2 regions of the Paenibacillus sp. SN-8-1 genome follow, and region 1 is predicted to be linked to the other one. Evidence: a T-box and tRNA genes for the amino acid it is inferred to sense, from the RefSeq annotation. Region 1 holds a T-box; the other holds one or more tRNA genes.
The links. A T-box is a leader RNA that pairs with one kind of tRNA and senses whether it is charged. The one in region 1 lies ahead of ileS (isoleucine--tRNA ligase), so its partner is inferred to be a tRNA-Ile.

Region 1 (7,436 bases):
AGCTGGACCTGACTCCGGGAATAATCTTCAGTAAGACATTCCTTCACATATTTATCTATACGCTCTTTAGCCGTGCCTGGTGTGACCGTCCATTCAAGAGTTTCATTCATGAAGTCTGTTCGCTCCCTGCGTCTGCCTGTTTTTTCTTCTGTCTGCTCATATCCAGGAACGAATCCAGAATAATTAACGCCACACCCACAACGATACACGAATCAGCGATATTGAAGATTGGGAATGTATAGCTTCCGAAATTGAGCATCAGGAAATCCACTACTTCTCCATTAAGCGCACGATCCAGAAAGTTTCCAATTGCACCGCCAAGCACCAACGCTAAGGCAGTCGGAAGCAGCTTGTTTTTACCGTTCTTGATTCTTTGCAGATACCATACGATGGCCAAGACCACAATCACCGTGATGACTATAAAGAACCAACGTTGGTTCTCGAGTATTCCGAATGCCGCTCCAGTGTTCCGATGTGACATAAGTCCAAAAAAATCTCCGATAATAGGGATTTGCTCGTGCAGCTGCATTTTTGTGGCCACAATATATTTGGTTCCCTGGTCAATCAGAAATACAATGAATGCGATTAAGTAATAAATCACTGCAGATCGTCACCTCGTTTTTGATATTACCCACCGCACAATCCGGCAGAATTAACCACAATTTAGCCTTGTATATTGTAGCACAGCAGGAAAGAAAACGTCCACGTACGATAGGATTTTCCTCCTCTAAAACACCCCCCCTCTGCACAACCTAGAGGTAAGTGCTTTTACATTCTGTGCACATAAGAAAGGAGAACCCTTATGTCTCATCTAAGCAAAGAGCAGATTACCACTCTTGAACAAAGACTACGGGAGCAGCGCGAGGATATTGCAAGCCGTCTGGCCTACAATGAGCATTTTGGGATGGCTGCAACTACACGCGAAAATATTGATGAATTATCCACCAACGACAATCATCCCGCGGACCTCGGTACTGAAATGTTCGAGCGTGGCAAGGATTTAGCCTTGGCTGAGCATGCTGAGCTCCGTTTGGACCGGATTGATGACGCTCTGGATCGAATCAGAGAAGGGAGCTATGGAGTATGTATTACCTGCGGCCAGCCCATAAGTTATGACCGGCTGAACGCCATCCCCGAAACCACATATTGCAAGGAGCATACACCACAAAGAGAAGTCTCCAGCAAACGTCCTATTGAAGAGGAATTCCTGTACCCTCCCTTCGGCCGAACCAGCCTTGATGAGCGAGATGATCAGAACGGCTTTGATGGAGAGGATGCCTGGCAAATTCTCGAAAGCTATGGAACCTCTAACTCGCCGGCTATGGCGGAGGACAACGAAATTGACAATTACAATGATATGGAGATTGAAGCCGACAGTGAGCTGGATGGATTCGTTGAGCCGTACGAAAGCTTTGTCGCAACCGACATCACGGGTACCGACGTATTCTTTTACCGGAATGGGCAGTATCGCAAGCATATGAGCAGCACCAAGCATCTGGAATCTGAGGATTCCTTAGGCACCGGCTCTAACGAGTATTAAGCTCCAGCTGACGCTGGACAATACGCACAATATCAGCAATATAATCACCGACAATCGGCAAATTAAGCGCCCCTAACACTTGAAGGAAGTATACAATGGTCGCCGCAAAAATAGTGAACCCGATCGCAATCCCCACCCCGCGGGAGGCACCGAAGATTAGGTTCAGCCAAATAAGCCTCCACGGCTTCATCATAAGCTGGGTATACTCCAAAATTCGTGACTTCTCCAGTTCATGTGACCAATGGAGAGTCACTTTATATACAGTTCCCATCTTCTCTTCCATCGTCCCATCCAGCAATTGTTCTTCAGTTTCTTTAGCTGCATTCACCGGCTTGCGGTGTATCATTTGACTTGTTCAGTCCTTCCGTAGGTGGCCTTTAAGCTGCTTCATTCAAAATACAAACGAGCCCGCCAGATTTTCCTAGGGGGAATTTCTGGCTAAAGCTCGTTAGTTATTTTTTGCTATTTAGTATGGCCCTAATTCAGAGAACCATGCTGTTTTTATTCGGCAATATGAATTTTGATCTGTTTGGTTCCCAAATCAACCTGCTCCGAGCCTTCCTTATCCCCGAAGGATACTTCCGTAACAAGTACATTTTCACGAAGCACATGGTCAAAAGCGGCAATGGCAGCCTTCAGCTCATCATCTACACTGAGCGTAAGGTGAACCCTTTTCTCAATCGGAAGATCCAGCTTCTTGCGTGTGTCCTGAACCGCACGAACCACCTCACGAACCAGTCCTTCCTGTTCAAGGGCAGGGGTAATCTCGGTATTCAAGGCAACTGTAATCCCGTACCCGGAGGCAGATGCAAATCCAGGCTTCGCCTGCTTCTCAACCAGCAGTTCCTCTGCTGTAATCTCAAGCTCCTCACCTTCTGGGGAGGTAATATGAAGAACGCCGCTACTTACGATCCGGCGGGTTTCGTCCGCAGCAAGACCCTTCAGATAACCTTGCAGGAAGCCAACATTCTTGCCATATTTCTTCCCAGCGACCTTAAGGTTCATCTTCAGCGTGAAATCAACAAATCCACTGTCGCTTTGCTCCATTTCAATGTGTTTGATGTTAATCTCATCCTTAATGATCTCTTCATAATCCGCAACTGCAAAGCTTCGATCAATAGAGATAATCAGCTCGGACAGCGGCTGACGCGTCTTAATTCCTGTCTCATTCCGAACATTACGGGCCAGCTCGACAATTTGACGAGCCGTCTCCATATCTTGCTCAAGGTCTTTATCAATAAGGGACTCATCTGCTTTTGGATAATCCGCAAAATGGACACTTTCAAGCTCCCCAGCTAGATTGCTGTAAATATCTTCAGCAAGTAGAGGCGTGTACGGAGCGGTCAGCTTGGCCAGCGTAACCAGAACATTCGTTAGTGTCTGGTAAGCAGACAGCTTATCTTCACTGAGTCCGCTGCCCCAGAAGCGGTCGCGGGAACGGCGGATGTACCAGTTACTGAGCTCATCCACGAACTGTTCAATCGCTTTGGCCGGATTCAGGAAATCGTTCACCGACAGACCTTTATCCACAGTCAGAATCAGACTGTTCAGGCGCGACAGCACCCAACGGTCCAGCTTGCTCTCAGAAGGACGATAAGCTTGCTCCTCAGGACGGTACCCATCGATATTGGCATACAATGTAAGGAACGCATGGGTATTAACCAGCGTGTCGACAACTTTTGATTTGGCTTCAGCTACGATACCTTTAGAGAAACGTTTGCTGTTCCATGGCGCACTGTCGGACAGAAGCGCCCAGCGGAAGGCATCGGTGCCATACTCTTCAATGATATCCCAAGGATCGATTACATTACCTTTGGATTTGGACATCTTTTGCCCATTTTCATCCAGGATGTGCCCTGTTGCAATTACAGCTTTATACGGTGCTTTACCGGTGAACAGAGTGGAGACCGCCAGCAGACTGTAGAACCAACCGCGCGTCTGGTCAATCCCTTCACAAATCATATCCGCCGGATACTGCTCGCTGAATTCCTTCTCATTCTCAAATGGATAATGCTGCTGGGCAAATGGCATGGAGCCACTGTCGAACCATACGTCGATGACTTCCGATGTCCGTGTCATGACACCCTCTTCATGGAATGGAGATTTAAGCTTAATCTCATCCACATAAGGCTTGTGCAGTTCAATATCCTCAGGTACATCGCCTATGGCATGCTCTCTCAGCTCAGCAATGCTTGCAGGGGCGAATTCCTTGCCTGTTTTGTCACAGACCCATACGTTCAGCGGAGTTCCCCAGTAGCGGTTCCGGCTGATGTTCCAGTCCACCAAATCCTCCAGGAACTTACCAAAGCGTCCTTCACGAACATGTCCTGGATACCAGTCCACACTGTTATTGTTGGCGATCAGCTGATCCTTCACAGCGGTTGTCTTGATGAACCAGCTGTCCATAGCATAGTACAGAAGCGGCGATTTACAGCGCCAACAGAATGGATAACTGTGCTCATACTTCTCTTTGCTGTACAGCAATCCGCGCTCGGACAACAATTTGACGATATCCAGATCACAATCCTTCACAAAACGTCCTGCGAGGTCGGTTACCACTTCGGTATATCTTCCTTGAAGGTTAACGACACTAATGAATTCGATATCGTTCTCGCGGCAGGTTCTATAGTCGTCCTCACCATGAGCCGGAGCCAAATGAACGATCCCTGTACCACTGGAATCCGTTACAAATTCAGCGCCCACTACCACCAGGCCATTCTTAGGATGGATGTAGTCAAACGGAGCTTTGTAGCTCTTGCCGACCAGTTCCGCACCACTCAGAGTGGAGAGAACTTCATACTCGCCCTTAAGTACATCCTTGGCAAGACTTTCAGCCAAAATAAATATTTCGTCGCCCTGCTTAACGCGCGCATAAGTGATTGACGGATTCACAGCAAGCGCAGTATTCGCTGGCAGCGTCCATGGTGTCGTCGTCCATGCAAGAATGTATTCCTCGCTGTCATTCAGCTTGAATTTGGCGGTCGCACTAAGATCCTTAACATCTTCGTAGCCTTGAGCCACTTCATGTGAACTTAGGGTAGTCTGGCAGCAAGGGCAATAAGGGCTCACGCGATGACCACGATACAGAAGCCCCTTCTTGTGGATAGTGGACAGAATGTTCCACACACTCTCAATATAGCTGTTCTTAAGCGTGATATAAGGATCATCAAGATCCGTCCAGTAGCCGATCGCTTCGGTCAGCTCTCTCCACTGTTTCTCATATTCAAAGACACTGTCCTTACACTTCTTAATGAATTCTTCAACCCCATAATTCTCGATTTCCTGCTTGCCGGAAATTCCAAGCTGCTTCTCCACACCGAGCTCCACCGGCAGACCATGGGTATCCCAGCCAGCTTTGCGGACAACCCGGTAACCGTTCATAGTCTGATAACGCCCAATAAAGTCCTTGATTACACGGCCAAGCACATGACCGATGTGAGGTCGTCCATTCGCAGTCGGAGGTCCCTCATAGAACACGTAGTTCGGTCTCCCTGCCCGGTTCTCAATACTTTTGCGGAACGTATCCTCACTATTCCATTTGGCCAAAATCCGTTTCTCCCGCGCACGGGCTTTTTCTTTCACATCCACCTTTTGCATCCCTAACAGCCTTCCTTTCTCCAACGTAAAATCATAGTCTGAAAACAACAAAAAAAGCCCGTCCCTAAAGGGACGAACTTATGCTCGCGTTACCACCCTTGTTCCAATCTTCCTTCAGCGTGGCAGATGAAAGATTGACAACTTAGTCCATACACTTGATATGGGTCCGGTATAACGGCCGGCAGCCGGTAAAGCTTAACGTCTCCAGAGAACTTTGATCTCTGCAAATTTAGGCTTAACTTCTCCGGGAGGATATTCCGTCTGGCTCTTGAACGTTGGCTTTCAGCAGGATGCCAACTCTCTGGGGATCAAGGGGTTCAGCGTACTGGTTCCCATCATCAAAAGATTGCTTTGCAGTTAAAATGATATGTTCTTATTTATACCTGTTTTAGGTCATAATGTCAACCTGGAGAAGGCCTAGTAAATCTCGCGCACTTCACGCTCACCGCGTTTGGTATCCTCTTCAAGAGATTCCCAGCCATCTTGACTTAAAAGTTCCAGCTGTGCTTCGACCAGTACCCGGAAGCGAGCCCGGTACACGGATGCCTGTTTCTTGAGTTCTTCAACTTCAAGGGCAACCTTGCGGGATTTGCTTAAGGATTCGTTGATAATACGATCCGCATTCTTCTCTGCTTCTTTTATAATAAGCTGAGCTTCCTTCTTCGCATTGTTTCTAACCTCGTCCGCCGCTTCCTGGGCAACGATGATCGTCTTGCTCAGCGATTCTTCAATCGTAGCAAAATGGTCAAGCTTCTCCTGCACCGTCAGCAGCTGGTTCTGAAGATCCTTGTTCTCCCGAATGACACTCTCGTAATCCTTAATGATCTGATCGAGAAATTCATTCACTTCATCTTCGTCATAACCGCGAAGACGTCTAGAGAACTCCTTATTATGTATATCCAGCGGCGTTAATGGCATGCTGCGCACCTCCTAAAAATTTGAACAACAAGGCAGAAGATCAGGTTGTCGCTCTGTACACTGTATTCCAATTCGACAGATCAAGAAGATTTCCTGCTGTCTTCTACACAAATTTCCCGATTTTCACACGGAATCTCCCTTTTTTCGTCACGCCGTCGAGCTCCAGGACTTTGAACCGTCCAAATCCCTGCAGAGAGACAACATCCCCTTCTTTTAAATTCTTTGAAGGGTCTTCCTCTGTCCTCCAATTGATTCGACAGCGGCCAGCTTTGATTGGAATCAAAACCTTGCTTCGGCTAAGCCGGTACACATCACTGACAATCCCGTCCAATCTCAAGGAAGCCACGGTCAGCACCATGGAATCCAGGCTTTGACTCGATACACGAAGTTCATGTAAATCCTTGATCTCCGTATATACATTGACCCTGTGGACTTGACGCAGATTAGCACGAAGGTAGTCCGCGGTCTCTTCAGCAACAATTACATTGCAGCCATCCTCAAGAACATGGATGTCTCCAATCTTGTCACGCTTCAGTCCCAAGGACAGCAGGGCCCCCATATAGTCTCCGTGTTCCAAGCTGTCCAGCTTTTGGTCAAGAGAAGATATATCAAGAACTTTAAGCTTCATCGGTTCATAGGATAAATCCCGATAGCCCGGGGCTATAAGAGCGCGAACCCGTTCAGCTCCTTCATACCCGCCGTCATGCCGGACGCTCACCTCGGGGTTCCTTCTAGCCAGAGATTCCAGGATGAAGAATTGACGAGGGTCCAGGAAATCGGTTAACTTCACTTCATGGTATTCCCCGGCTCCAACAATCCACTCCCATGCCCGGTCAACAAACATTCGTTCTTCCGGCCGGAAATGCTCATAGATGTCAATCTTCATTATCTGCTTCCTGTAAGATAGCCGATCACACTAACAAGCCCAATAACAGCAAGCCGGAGTACAAATAAGGCTACGATTGGAGAAATATCAATCATGCCCATAACCGGCGGTATGAAACGGCGGAATGGAGCAAGAAATGGCTCAACCAGCTTCCCAAGCAGGTCACCAATAAAGCTCTCCCTGACATTCGGTATCCATGACATCAGAATGTAAATGATAATCATATACGTATAAATTTGATACAAGGCATAAATAATCGTCTCAATGCTGCTCAAACTCCGGTCACCTCATTCTGTTATATTCTTGTTCGTCGGCTAGAATTTCAGTAATGGAGCCCTGAATTTCAACCGTATCCGGGGTGCACAGAAAGATGTTTCCGCCAATTTTGGAAATACTACCGCTCAGAGCATAGACCGTACCACTCAGAAAATCGATAATACGAAGGGCCTGATCATTACGGACACGCTGCAGATTGACAACCACTGCGCGGTGCGA
Region 2 (7,436 bases), 2.1 Mb from region 1:
CTGGCTAAAGAGCAGGGTCTTGTGATTTCCATTGACGTTACGCCCAAGTCGAATAGTGAGATGTGGTCCCTATTTCTAGACAGGAAGGCGCTTGGGGAAATGGTCGACTACATGATGCTCATGGCCTACGACGAGCACTGGGCGGCAAGTCCGGTAGCAGGGTCTGTGGCTTCGCTGCCATGGACACGTGCGAGCGTTGAACGCTTGCTCACAGAAGATGAGGTCCCTCCTGATAAATTAATACTGAGTGTCCCGCTCTACACCCGTGTCTGGAGTGAAGAGACGAAGGATGGGAAGACAACCGTCAGCTCGAAAGCGATTGGGATGAAGAAAGCTCAGGATATTGTCAAGGCATTCAGCTTAACTCCAACGTTGGATGAGTCTACTGGTCAGAACTATGTGGAGTATACTGAGAACGGAATACTGAAGAAGATTTGGCTGGAGGATTCCTTTTCGATCAAGCAGCGGGTAGAACTTGCAGCTGAGCTCAACTTGGCCGGTGTGGCGTCGTGGACACGTGGGTTTGCCTCTTCGGAAGCTTGGGAAGGGTTGAAGGAAATATTGAAGTAATCAGCAATTATAAATAATCTCTAAACAATAAAGGACAGGTCTGCATTGCTGCAGCCTGTCCTTTTTATACAATTTCAATTTCGAAAGTATTTCATCGTTGTTCAATTCATTTTAATATCCTGAATGGACTTGGATTGTTGAAGCTCGATTTCATCAGCTGTAATGTTCGCCTTAGAAGGATCAAGAGTAAGAATTGTTTTACAGAACATACATCTGTCCGTTTTCCCCAACATCTTTGTAAGCTTATGGCACTCCGGGCATTCAAGCTGGACCGCGGTGGTCGAGAGCATTCCGGCCCAAAAGTAAATCCCGAGGCTCCCCATCATGCTGATCAGACCGACTACGAGTCCGATTGCTGCTACAATTCTGCCTGAATGACCCCAGAATACGATCCCGGCTGTACCTAGAACCATGAGTCCCATACCAAGCATCGTAAGCAGTAGTCCCCAGAGTCGGAACTCATTAATTTTGCTAGATTTAAACAACATAATCAATACCCTCAATTCTAAATTAGATTAGGATTCACTTTTATCCAGGAAGAAGGAAACTCAATTGCCGTGTAGAACTATATTATATCGAATCGGCGAGAGCTCGCCAAGGTTGGAGGTTGCTGTGGAATCTACCTTTTTTTCAATAGTGAATGAGCAAACGGTAGGACAACATGCGATAGGCGCCATCGGTTACCGACATTCCGGCGGAGGATTTCATGGTTCGCTTCTGCATGACTTTGAGCTACTGGTTATCGTGATCTGCAGCAGTAATGAGTTAAAGAAGCAGATGGATCATTGCATTAAAGGTAATTTGAAGTGTCAGATTATGTACATTAGCGGTGAGGATCTGTTAGGCTGGGTTGCTGACGGGGAGCATCAAGAGATTATTACATGTTTCCTGCAGGGTGAGATTATTTGGGATGTACAAAGGAGGGTGGTTAGTCTGCGCTCACAGATAATGGAGTTGGAACAGACGTTGCAAGAGCAATACATGTTCAGAGAATTCTCCAGATTTCTTCGCAGATATCTAGAAGCCAAGAGATACAGTGAAGATGGACATTTCATGGATGCTTACCGCAGTGTGGTAGACGCTCTTTATCACTATGCCTGCATTGAACTGATCGAGAAGGGAATCAACCCGGATCAGAGGGTATGGGAACAAATCAGTCATTTAGGCTCTGTGGTCTATAAGCTTTATGAGGAATTAACCGAGAGCAGAGAGACCTTAGAGCAAAGAGTAGAGCTTGTTCTGCTTGCATGTGATTTCTCTGTGATGTCCAAAATGGCCGATTGTTGTAAATTTTTACTCAAAATCCTAAGTAGTAGACATGAACCATGGACGATTCAGGAGCTTTTAAAGCATCCAGATCTTGTTCTTGTACGTGAAGAACTGCCAATGGTATTAAGAAAGCTGGTCTATCGTTCATTAGTAAGAGAGACGCCTTCAGGCCACCAGAGCAGCAATGCAGCTATGAGACAAATCCGTTATTGGGCTAATTAAGTTAGACCATGGGGGAGACGGATTTTTATCATAATGGTTGACTTATGTACGGGGTCTATGATAAATTATAACTCGCTGCTAAAAAGGCACGAACTTATAGATGAATAATCATCTTAAAAGAAATTAAAAAAAAGTTCTTGACTGATAGCCAGCTAACATGATATATTATAAAAGTCGCCGCTGAGACAACGCGGTAACGAAATGAAGAGTTTGATCTTTGAAAACTGAACAACGAGTGAGTGAATTTCACTTCGGTGAGATTCAAAATAAAGGATGAAGTAATTCATCCGAAGAGAATTGAAATTCTCGTCAGTTTCAAAATGAGCTATCAACTTTCTTGGAGAGTTTGATCCTGGCTCAGGACGAACGCTGGCGGCGTGCCTAATACATGCAAGTCGAGCGGACTTGATGGAGAGCTTGCTCTCCTGATAGTTAGCGGCGGACGGGTGAGTAACACGTAGGTAACCTGCCTGTAAGACTGGGATAACTACCGGAAACGGTAGCTAATACCGGATAATTCACGTTGCCGCATGGTGAAGTGATGAAAGACGGAGCAATCTGTCACTTACAGATGGGCCTGCGGCGCATTAGCTAGTTGGTGGGGTAACGGCCCACCAAGGCGACGATGCGTAGCCGACCTGAGAGGGTGAACGGCCACACTGGAACTGAGACACGGCCCAGACTCCTACGGGAGGCAGCAGTAGGGAATCTTCCGCAATGGACGAAAGTCTGACGGAGCAACGCCGCGTGAGTGATGAAGGTTTTCGGATCGTAAAGCTCTGTTGCCAGGGAAGAACGTCCGGTAGAGTAACTGCTACCGGAGTGACGGTACCTGAGAAGAAAGCCCCGGCTAACTACGTGCCAGCAGCCGCGGTAATACGTAGGGGGCAAGCGTTGTCCGGAATTATTGGGCGTAAAGCGCGCGCAGGCGGTCATTTAAGTCTGGTGTTTAATCCTGGGGCTCAACCCCGGGTCGCACTGGAAACTGGGTGACTTGAGTGCAGAAGAGGAGAGTGGAATTCCACGTGTAGCGGTGAAATGCGTAGATATGTGGAGGAACACCAGTGGCGAAGGCGACTCTCTGGGCTGTAACTGACGCTGAGGCGCGAAAGCGTGGGGAGCAAACAGGATTAGATACCCTGGTAGTCCACGCCGTAAACGATGAATGCTAGGTGTTAGGGGTTTCGATACCCTTGGTGCCGAAGTTAACACATTAAGCATTCCGCCTGGGGAGTACGGTCGCAAGACTGAAACTCAAAGGAATTGACGGGGACCCGCACAAGCAGTGGAGTATGTGGTTTAATTCGAAGCAACGCGAAGAACCTTACCAAGTCTTGACATCCCTCTGACCGGTCTAGAGATAGACCTTTCCTTCGGGACAGAGGTGACAGGTGGTGCATGGTTGTCGTCAGCTCGTGTCGTGAGATGTTGGGTTAAGTCCCGCAACGAGCGCAACCCTTGATTTTAGTTGCCAGCACTTTGGGTGGGCACTCTAGAATGACTGCCGGTGACAAACCGGAGGAAGGCGGGGATGACGTCAAATCATCATGCCCCTTATGACTTGGGCTACACACGTACTACAATGGCCGGTACAACGGGAAGCGAAGCCGCGAGGTGGAGCGAATCCTAGAAAAGCCGGTCTCAGTTCGGATTGCAGGCTGCAACTCGCCTGCATGAAGTCGGAATTGCTAGTAATCGCGGATCAGCATGCCGCGGTGAATACGTTCCCGGGTCTTGTACACACCGCCCGTCACACCACGAGAGTTTACAACACCCGAAGTCGGTGAGGTAACCGCAAGGAGCCAGCCGCCGAAGGTGGGGTAGATGATTGGGGTGAAGTCGTAACAAGGTAGCCGTATCGGAAGGTGCGGCTGGATCACCTCCTTTCTATGGAGAATCGCTTCCTGCAACGGAAGCATTCAAATACACGGTCTGCCGCAAGGCAGCCGGACCCGCTTTGCATCGCAAAGCAAGCTTATGCTTTCGAAGTAACTTTACTTCGTAAAGTTTTCACCTCACTTCGTTGTTCAGTTTTGAGAGAGCAAGCCTCTTTCACAAAGCGTTTGGTGATGATGGCGGAGGGGTTCCACGCGTACCCATCCCGAACACGACCGTTAAGCCCTCCAGCGCCAATGGTACTTGGACCGCAGGGTCCTGGGAGAGTAGGACGTCGCCAAGCGCAACCCACTACGGGTTACAATTTAAGAATAAGGGCCTTTAGCTCAGCTGGTTAGAGCGCACCCCTGATAAGGGTGAGGTCGGTGGTTCGAGTCCACTAAGGCCCACCATTCAAATTTAATATCTCTATATGGGGCCATAGCTCAGCTGGGAGAGCGCCTGCCTTGCAAGCAGGAGGTCAGCGGTTCGATCCCGCTTGGCTCCACCATAATCACATCTATTAGTTATGTTTGATCCTTGAAAACTAGATAACGAAACGAATTTGCGTAAATTAGAATTCCTTTAAGCTGAACTTGTGCAAACAAGTGAAGTATCTAAGGTAGCGCGAAGGTTTGTGGGATGATGGATCCTTTGGAAGTTCATTTCCTCCTTGTAGGGTTCTATAAGATCAGGAAATGAACGGACAACAGAGCCAGCAGCCCACAAACCGGAGCATATGGTTAAGCTACTAAGAGCACACGGAGGATGCCTAGGCGCTAGGAGCCGAAGAAGGACGTGGCGAACAACGAAACGGCCTCGGGGAGCTGTAAGCAAGCTTTGATCCGGGGATGTCCGAATGGGGAAACCCGGCTGTGGTAATTCGCAGTCACTCGTAACTGAATACATAGGTTGCGAAGAGGCAGACCAGGGGAACTGAAACATCTAAGTACCCTGAGGAAGAGAAAACAAGAGTGATTCCGTCAGTAGCGGCGAGCGAACGCGGAACAGCCTAAACCAAGGGGCTTGCCCCTTGGGGTTGTGGGACGTCTCACATGGAGTTACAAAGGATTAGGGTAGGCGAAGAGGTCTGGAAAGGCCCGCTAGAAGAGGTAAAAGCCCTGTAACCGAAAGTCTGATCCCTCCGAGACGGATCCCGAGTAGTGCGGGGCACGTGAAACCCCGTATGAATCCAGCAGGACCATCTGCTAAGGCTAAATACTCCCTAGCGACCGATAGTGAAGCAGTACCGTGAGGGAAAGGTGAAAAGCACCCCGGAAGGGGAGTGAAAGAGATCCTGAAACCGTGTGCTTACAAGAAGTCAGAGCCCTCTATATGGGTGATGGCGTGCCTTTTGTAGAATGAACCGGCGAGTTACGTTCCCGTGCAAGGTTAAGGTGAAGAGCCGTAGCCGCAGCGAAAGCGAGTCTGAATAGGGCGACTTATAGTACGTGGACGTAGACCCGAAACCGTGTGATCTACCCCTGTCCAGGGTGAAGGTGCGGTAACACGCACTGGAGGCCCGAACCCACGTATGTTGAAAAATGCGGGGATGAGGTGGGGGTAGCGGAGAAATTCCAATCGAACTCGGAGATAGCTGGTTCTCCCCGAAATAGCTTTAGGGCTAGCCTCGGAATAACGAGTTGTGGAGGTAGAGCACTGATTGGGTGCGGGGCCCGCCAAGGGTTACCAAGCTCAGTCAAACTCCGAATGCCATAAACTTAGATCCGGGAGTCAGACAGTGAGTGCTAAGATCCATTGTCAAAAGGGAAACAGCCCAGACCATCAGCTAAGGTCCCCAAGTGTGTGTTAAGTGGGAAAGGATGTGGAGTTGCACAGACAACCAGGATGTTGGCTTAGAAGCAGCCACCATTTAAAGAGTGCGTAATAGCTCACTGGTCGAGTGACTCTGCGCCGAAAATGTAACGGGGCTAAACACACCACCGAAGCTATGGCTTGATGCTTTGCATCAGGGGTAGGGGAGCGTTGTATGTAGGTTGAAGGTGTACCGTAAGGAGCGCTGGACAGCATACAAGTGAGAATGCCGGTATGAGTAACGAAAAGATCAGTGAGAATCTGATCCGCCGAAAGCCTAAGGGTTCCTGAGGAAGGTTCGTCCGCTCAGGGTAAGTCGGGACCTAAGGCGAGGCCGAAAGGCGTAGTCGAAGGACAACAGGCCCTAATTCCTGTACCACCGTAATCCGTTATGAGCGATGGGGTGACGCAGCAGGGTAGTGACGCAGACTGATGGATGTCTGTCCAAGCAGTGAGGCTGGTGTGTAGGCAAATCCGCACACCGTTAAGGCTGGGCTGTGATGGGGAGTGAAAATTACAGTAGCGAAGGTCATGATCTCACACTGCCAAGAAAAGCCTCTAGTCAGGAGAAGGTGCCCGTACCGCAAACCGACACAGGTAGGCGAGAAGAGAATTCTAAGGCGCGCGGAAGAACTCTCGTTAAGGAACTCGGCAAAATGACCCCGTAACTTCGGGAGAAGGGGTGCCCCGGTAGTGTGAATAGCACGAGGGGGCCGCAGTGAAAAGGCCCAAGCGACTGTTTAGCAAAAACACAGGTCTGTGCGAAGCCGCAAGGCGAAGTATACGGGCTGACGCCTGCCCGGTGCTGGAAGGTTAAGGGGAGTGGTTAGGGGTAACCCGAAGCTATGAACCGAAGCCCCAGTAAACGGCGGCCGTAACTATAACGGTCCTAAGGTAGCGAAATTCCTTGTCAGGTAAATTCTGACCCGCACGAATGGCGTAACGACTTGGGCGCTGTCTCAACGAGAGATCCGGTGAAATTTTAATACCTGTGAAGATGCAGGTTACCCGCGACAAGACGGAAAGACCCCATGGAGCTTTACTGCAGCTTGATATTGGACTTTGATACGATTTGTACAGGATAGGTGGGAGCCTAAGAAGCAGGAGCGCCAGCTTCTGTGGAGGCAACGTTGGGATACCACCCTGATCGTATCGGAGTTCTAACCTGGTACCGTGAACCGGTATGGGGACAGTGTCAGGTGGGCAGTTTGACTGGGGCGGTCGCCTCCTAAAGAGTAACGGAGGCGCCCCAAGGTTCCCTCAGAATGGTTGGAAATCATTCGAAGAGTGCAAAGGCATAAGGGAGCTTGACTGCGAGACTGACAAGTCGAGCAGGGACGAAAGTCGGGCTTAGTGATCCGGTGGTACCGCATGGAAGGGCCATCGCTCAACGGATAAAAGCTACCCTGGGGATAACAGGCTTATCTCCCCCAAGAGTCCACATCGACGGGGAGGTTTGGCACCTCGATGTCGGCTCATCGCATCCTGGGGCTGAAGTAGGTCCCAAGGGTTGGGCTGTTCGCCCATTAAAGCGGTACGCGAGCTGGGTTCAGAACGTCGTGAGACAGTTCGGTCCCTATCTGTCGTGGGCGTAGGAAATTTGAGAGGAGCTGTCCTTAGTACGAGAGGACCGGGATGGACGCACCGCTGGTGCACCAGTTGTTCCGCCAGGAGCACAGCTGGGT

Region 2: it has a tRNA-Ile gene. The T-box ahead of ileS (isoleucine--tRNA ligase) is inferred to sense a tRNA for this amino acid. The anticodon was not compared.

Annotation. Positions count from the first base shown of each region.
Region 1 covers NZ_CP194782.1:1,645,730-1,653,165, reverse strand. Annotated here, with positions in the region: gene ACRRNK_RS07645 (RluA family pseudouridine synthase) at 1-110, opposite strand, end outside; gene lspA (signal peptidase II) at 107-601, opposite strand; gene ACRRNK_RS07635 (TraR/DksA C4-type zinc finger protein) at 803-1,540, shown strand; gene ACRRNK_RS07630 (DUF5665 domain-containing protein) at 1,527-1,823, opposite strand; gene ileS (isoleucine--tRNA ligase) at 2,042-5,137, opposite strand; T-box leader at 5,203-5,485, opposite strand; gene ACRRNK_RS07620 (DivIVA domain-containing protein) at 5,555-6,055, opposite strand; gene ACRRNK_RS07615 (RNA-binding protein) at 6,159-6,941, opposite strand; gene ACRRNK_RS07610 (YggT family protein) at 6,941-7,216, opposite strand; gene ACRRNK_RS07605 (cell division protein SepF) at 7,224-7,436, opposite strand, start outside.
Region 2 covers NZ_CP194782.1:3,715,464-3,722,899, reverse strand. Annotated here, with positions in the region: gene ACRRNK_RS18275 (glycosyl hydrolase family 18 protein) at 1-570, shown strand, start outside; gene ACRRNK_RS18270 (DUF2614 family zinc ribbon-containing protein) at 672-1,058, opposite strand; gene ACRRNK_RS18265 (nucleotidyltransferase-like protein) at 1,207-2,061, shown strand; rRNA gene ACRRNK_RS18260 (16S ribosomal RNA) at 2,396-3,948, shown strand; rRNA gene rrf (5S ribosomal RNA) at 4,124-4,240, shown strand; tRNA gene ACRRNK_RS18250 (tRNA-Ile) at 4,273-4,349, shown strand; tRNA gene ACRRNK_RS18245 (tRNA-Ala) at 4,372-4,447, shown strand; rRNA gene ACRRNK_RS18240 (23S ribosomal RNA) at 4,678-7,436, shown strand, end outside.